2 regions of the Pseudoalteromonas sp. PAST1 genome follow, and region 2 is predicted to be linked to the other one. Evidence: predicted binding sites of a transcription regulator. Region 2 holds the regulator's gene; the other holds the start of a gene.

Region 1 (3,423 bases), on a different contig from region 2:
GGGCAGCCGGGTGTTTTACCGCCAACTTTATGCTGGCGACAAAGACAACTTAGATACCTTTTATGCGTGGTTAAAACCACAGATGAAAGAAAACCAGCGTTGGTATGGCGTTAAAGACCGCCAGTCACCTATTTCTAATAGTTTAAATCGTGCCGAAAGCTATTTATTGCTAGCTGGTTTACTTGGCATTATTTTAGCTGCCGTTGCTATTGCGGTATCGGCAAAACGTTATTGTGAGCGTCAGTACGACCCAGTTGCTATGATGAAAACGCTTGGCGGTAGCCGCGCTATGATCCGTAAAATCTATTTATTACATTTGAGCCTTGTATGTTCAATGTCGGTGATAGTCGGTTTACTGATTGGTTATGGTTTACAAGCGATTGCCACTGATTATTTAGCACAAACCATGGGTTCAGCACTGCCAAGTGCATCGGCAAAACCTTGGATCATTGCGATTAGCACGGGTGTGATTTGTGCGGTTATGTTTTCAATTAAACCGCTACTCGATTTATTTGATATTCCGCCGCTGCGTGTGCTTCGCCGTAACTTAGGCGACCGTTTATTAGTAAGTAAAGTGCACCTTACTATGTCGGCGCTTACTGTGTTTTTACTGATGTGGTTATTTAGTAACAACATCAAAATTAGTGCAATTTTGTTCCTTTCTACGGCATTTTTAATTGCGGTGTTATTTGCTTTATCAAAGGTTATTTTTGGTGGTGGCCGCAAACTTGGCTTGAGTCCGGGCAACAGTTGGTCATTGGCGATTGCGTCAATTCAAAAGCGTGCCAATGTGAATGCGGTACAATTAATTAGCTTTGCTTTGGCTATCAAGCTATTACTGTTTTTAATTGTACTTAAGAACGACATGATTTCGGATTGGCAGTCGCAGCTTCCCGAAAATGCCCCTAATTCATTTTTAGTGAACATTACTGAGCAAGAGTTAGAGCCTATTACTAGCTTCTTAGCGCAAAAGGATATGCCAACGTCTGATTTCTATCCGGTTGTTCGTGGCCGTGTAAATGCCGTAAATGGTGAGTTGATTGCCCGCGAAGTATCACAAGAAGACAACGAAAAGAAAGATGAAGAAGCCCGCTCTGGTATTGGCCGTGAGTTAAACCTAACTTGGCGTAAAGACTTGCCTAATCAAAACGAGCTTATCGACGGTGCATGGTTTAGTGAAGACTCAGTAGCTGAGGCATCGGTCGAAGAGTCGATGCTTGAACGCCTTGATGTAAAAATAGGCGATACGCTTACTTTCTTAATTGGCGCGCAATCATTCGATGCAAAAATTACCAGTGTACGTAAGGTTAATTGGACCACGCTTAGACCTAACTTCTTTATTATTTTAAGCCCTGATGTGCTAGCGAGTTTCCCGGCTACTTATATTTCTTCAGTGAATGTAAAAGCAGAGAAAAAACGTGAGTTTAATGAGCTAATGCGCCAATACCCAACGGTTAACGTGATAGATGTTGAAAGCTTCATTAAACAAATTCGCTCAACCATAGAGCAAGTATCGTTAGCGATTGGCTTTGTACTAGCGATTGTGGTTGCCTGTGGCGCTTTAGTACTTATTTCACAAGTACAAGCAAGTTTGGGTGAGCGAATGCAAGAGATTGTTATTTTGCGAACTTTAGGTGCGAAAGGGCGCTTAATTAAAAATGCCACCTTGTATGAGTTTTTATTATTAGGCGTTACTGCAGGTTTAGTCGCTGCCATTGTCAGTGACATCGCTCTGTTAATAGTGCAAAAACAAATGTTCGATTTAGCAGGTAAGTTCCACCCTCATATTTGGGTTATTGGCCCAGCAGTCGGGGGCTTATTTGTGGCATGTTTAGGTTATTTGATGATAGCCCGCACAATGCGAAAAAATACCCAAGGCTTATTACGCTCGCTCGCGTAAATGTCTTAATTAAAGGTTGACTATAAAATGCTCGCAATTGCGGGCATTTTTTATGAATTGCAATTGGTTACTGGTAATTTATACAGTGCTCTGGCATTATTAAGCGCAGATAATAATGATAATAGACGAGTCAGTTAGTTGGCGATTATTTTAGGGATTGATCCTGGTTCAAGATTAACAGGGTACGGCGTGATTGCTCACCAAGGTGCTAAGTTCACTTATTTAGGCAGTGGCTGCATTAAATTGGCCGATCACGATTTTCCGATACGCTTAAAAATGATTTACCAAGGGATCAGTCAATTGGTAGAGCAATTCTCACCAGACAGTTTTGCTATCGAAAAAGTGTTTATGGCACACAACCCAGACTCAGCGCTTAAACTCGGTCAAGCACGTGGCGCTGCTATCGTTGGTGCTTCAATGGCAGAGCTGCCAGTTTATGAATATTCGGCTAGGCAAATTAAGCAGGCCGTTGTAGGTAATGGCGGAGCCGATAAGTCTCAAGTACAGCATATGGTTAAAAACATTTTAAAGCTGCCAGGTACCCCTCAAGCCGATGCCGCAGATGCCTTAGCAATTGCTATTTGTCATGCTCACTCAGAACAAAATTTAATAAAACTTGCGGGCAGTGCGAGCAAAACCGTAAGAGGACGATTAAGGAAGTAATATGATTGGTCGATTAAATGGCTTACTAGTAGAAAAGCAGCCACCAGAAATTCTTATCGAAGTAAGTGGTGTAGGCTACGAAGTACAAATGCCGATGACTTGCTTTTATGATTTACCGGCAGTGGGTGAGCAAGCGATTATTTATACCCATTTTGTGGTACGTGAAGATGCCCAGCTATTATTTGGCTTTAACAACAAAACCGAACGCGCTTTATTTAGAGAGCTTTTAAAAGCCAATGGTGTAGGGCCAAAGCTTGGTCTAGCTATTTTATCGGGTATGTCGGCGCAGCAATTTGTAAGTTGTGTTAATAATGAAGATGCGACCACACTGGTTAAACTACCGGGCGTTGGTAAAAAAACGGCTGAGCGTTTAGTGCTCGAAATGAAAGACCGGCTTAAAAATTGGGGTAATGACTTATTTACACCATTTAGCGATAATGCCGTCATTGAGCCATCAAGTGATGATACCCTAGTGGCAAATAATGCTGCTGATGATGCTGTATCAGCACTTGTGGCATTAGGCTATAAGCTACCGCAAGCACAAAAAGCGGTTAAAACAGTGAACAAACCAGATATGACGACCGAGGTTCTAATTAAAGAAGCTCTAAAATCAATGTTGTGAGTAAACCATGATTGAAGCAGATCGCTTAATAGATGCGAGTGAACAAAGTAACGAAGACAGTGTTGATCGTGCCATACGACCAAAACTGTTAACCGATTACACCGGCCAGCCGCATGTTAAGCAGCAAATGGAAATTTTTATTGAGGCTGCTCGCCATCGTGGCGAAGCGCTGGATCACTTATTAATATTTGGTCCACCGGGTCTTGGTAAAACCACACTTGCAAACATTGTTGCCAAC
Region 2 (3,423 bases):
TGTTCAGTTTTCTCTGCTTGGTTGTCTATTTGATCTTTAGGAGTAGATAGAATCGAGTAATAGGCAATGTCTTCACCCATGTACTCATAATGCCACTTCCACTGTGAGCCCGTCACTTTAATGGTGATATCGGCTTTAGAGGCATCTTCCATGGCAATTAAGGTTTTTGTGGCAGGCACAGCCATGGCGATTAAGATGACAAATGGAATGGCAGTCCAAAGTATTTCAACTTTTGTACTTTCATGAAATTGGGCAGGCTTGGCCCCTTTGGATTTACGGTGGTGTATTAAAGCCCAAAACATCACCGCAAATACGATGATGCCGATTACACAGCAGATAATAAATATCGTCATGTGTAACTCATAAACATTATTACTTATATCGGTCACCCCTTTACGCATATTGTATTGGCTATTTGCCAATGCAAGCTCAGGAAGTGCAAACAATATAAGCCACAAGGCGTAACGCAGTTTACCCATGTGACGGCTCCTTTAGATGCTATTGCAAGACGCAAAGCGAAAAGGCGATACAGCAAGGTGCCCATTCGTTTTTCTTATTGTTCAGAGCGACTACGTATCATTTTGACCCACTTATGATACCGACCCCCTGTCTAACACCTCGCACATTTTTGTGTCTTTTTATTAATTAGGTGTTAATACAGTGTATTAACCAATTAGTTAAAAAATGACCAATAAGCAAGTTTTAATGATAATAAATGTTTATTTTGGTGCAGAAATAACAACTATAATCAGCGCGTTATTTAATGTTTAGGAGTAAAAACGAAATATAAAAAGAGAGGAAAACTGCGCCATATAAGGCTTTAAATGAAGAGTAAGGATTCACAAATCCTAATTAAGTAGTAAAATTTCAGTGGCGCACCAAATTGAGTCAATTTGACGCACCAAATTGGGAACGTTTACATCCAGTCAGCGTTACGAATAACACCTACCGCTAACCCCTCGATGTTGAACGACTCATGCTCAAGGTCAACCTCAATAGGCGAAAACTCTTCGTTCTCAGCGTGTAAAAGTACTTTGCGACCCGCTTTTTCTAGACGCTTAACTGTTACATCTTCATCGACTCGAGCTACAACTACTTGCCCGTTTTCAGCAACTTGTGTTCTGTGTACTGCAAGCAAATCGCCATCCATAATACCAATGTCTTTCATACTCATACCATTTACACGCAGTAAGAAATCGGCTGCAGGTTTAAATAATGAAGGATCAACTTGGCAGTGGCTTTCAACATGCTCTTGCGCCAAAATAGGTTCACCAGCTGCAACACGGCCAATTAAAGGTAAGCCTAGTTGCTCTGGCTCATCTTCTTCAATTAACTGAATACCGCGACTCGCCCCAGGCTTCATTTTGATCATGCCTTTTTTAGCCAGTGCTTTTAGGTGTTCTTCAGCAGCGTTGGCACTTTTAAAACCTAATGTTTGAGCTATTTCAGCACGCGTAGGTGGCATGCCTGTATCTTTAATAAAGACTTTAATTAGTTCTAAAATTTGCGATTGGCGTTTAGTTAATGGGCGCATACAACTGGTTTTCCATACAGTACATTTAACTGTGAGTATATACAGTTATTTGAAAATCGCAAATTTAAATTAACCCCATCATATTGCTACAAAACTAACATTGAACCACACCGAAAGATGCCATAAGGTATTAGCTTTAATTAGCAGGCTAAGGAAACACAATGAGTATTTGGCACCACCCAATCACGTTAGAGCTTTGCAAAGAGCTAGAACAAGGGATCACCGGTCAAGGCACTTTAATGAAAACTATGGGCATTGAGGTAACTGAAATTGGTGATGATTATTTAATGGCAACTATGCCTGCTATTCCTGAGCATCATAACCCTATGGGTATGGTTCATGGCGGAGCAAACGTTGTATTAGCAGAGACAGTGGCAAGCTATGCAGCCAATTTCGTGATTGATTTCAATAAGTTCTATGCTGTTGGCCAAGAAATTAATGCCAACCACATGAAAGCGTCACGCAAAGGAACGTTAACAGCAACAGCAAGACCGTTGCATTTAGGTAAGCGAACTTCTGTTTGGGATATTAAAATTACCAATGCCGCAGGAGAGCTTTGCTGCGTATCAAGAATGACCGCAGCTGTTGTAGAGCGATAAATTCAGGCTATTTTTCGACAGGATAAATAGTAATTTCAATCCCTGCGCCAATTGCAGAGATACGTAACAAGGTATCGGCATGCAGGGGTTGGTTAAAGCATTTAGGCGAATTACCTGATTCAAAGCCTATATCAAATGTACGCTTTGAGCACGATAACCACTGTTTTAATGCATTGCGCGAGCAAGACTCAATAAGCTCGCAAAGCTGGTTAATCGCTTTATCTGGAGAGCTGATATCTGCGGTTGCTTCAATACGTGCTAGTTGGCGGTATTCATCTTGGTCATAATGTAAAACCATGGCGTTTTTCTTCAAATCAGCAACAAGCGCACTAATATCGTGCTTTGATTCAAGCTCCAGATCTACATTTAAAAATTGAATTTCCGACATACTCTCGTTTTTACCCTCTATTGATATCGACTGAAACTTTAACTCAGTTTTGTATATATACCAAATCTAGAATACAGTTAACGCGACATTATGCCGCATTGGCAATCTAGCTAAACAACCTAAAATAGCGCCCACATAACAATAATAACGGGGTAATAATGAATAAACGTCTGTTTAAGTATGCTCGTAAAGGGCATAAATGGCTTGGTTATTTACTTGCTTTACAGATCTTTTTTTGGCTTTTAGGTGGGCTTGTGATGAGCTCATTACCACTTGAAAAAGTGCATGGTAAGCATCTGGCTAATCGCAGTTTAAGTAGCCCATTTTTATTGTCGGACTACCCTGCTTCAATTGATAAAATAACAGCGCAATTTGAGCAAATCGAAGGTATTAAATATAGCCATTTTTTAAATACCCCGATTATAGAAGTTACATCCTCTAACGGTACGTTTACTTTTGATGGCAGAACAGGTGCTAAAATGCCTGCACCGAGTAAAGCGCAAATCATTGAAAATGCGCAAGCTCACCTGCTTATTGACGCAAAAATAACGCAAGCGCAGTTATTAACAAAAGGGCCTAGAGAAGTCGGTCACAAAGCCAATGTTTGGCAAATTAGCTTCGATGATTGGTTAACAACAACCTTATATTTAGATAGCCAAACCGGTAAAGTTATAACTGTGCGCAGCACCCTGTGGCGCATTTTCGACTTTTTCTGGATGCTACACATTATGGATTATGATGAGCGTGAGAACTTTAACAATCCACTACTCATCAGCTTCTCGGCCACCAGCGTACTATTTTGTATTACAGGAGTTCTCTTGTTACTACAAAACGTTCGAATTAAACGTAAAAAGCCAGCTACACGTGTTGGTCAATCAAAATAGGATTGCCATCTGGGTCGG

What was found. Region 2 encodes LexA, which represses DNA repair genes until DNA is damaged. Its sites were predicted from a motif close to TACTGTATNNNNATACAGTA; they were not measured.
Region 1: a site for LexA is predicted at 1,969-1,988, ahead of ruvC (crossover junction endodeoxyribonuclease RuvC). Genes of this name have one in related genera too.

The regions. Positions count from the first base shown of each region.
Region 1 covers NZ_JAKGBH010000006.1:948-4,370, reverse strand. The annotation lists gene L1272_RS03945 (ABC transporter permease) at 1-1,900, shown strand, start outside; gene ruvC (crossover junction endodeoxyribonuclease RuvC) at 2,039-2,563, shown strand; gene ruvA (Holliday junction branch migration protein RuvA) at 2,565-3,185, shown strand; gene ruvB (Holliday junction branch migration DNA helicase RuvB) at 3,193-3,423, shown strand, end outside.
Region 2 covers NZ_JAKGBH010000015.1:79,730-83,152, forward strand. The annotation lists gene coxB (cytochrome c oxidase subunit II) at 1-479, opposite strand, end outside; gene lexA (transcriptional repressor LexA) at 917-1,534, opposite strand; gene L1272_RS09575 (PaaI family thioesterase) at 1,696-2,133, shown strand; gene L1272_RS09580 (hypothetical protein) at 2,141-2,521, opposite strand; gene L1272_RS09585 (hypothetical protein) at 2,680-3,405, shown strand; gene L1272_RS09590 (VOC family protein) at 3,380-3,423, opposite strand, start outside.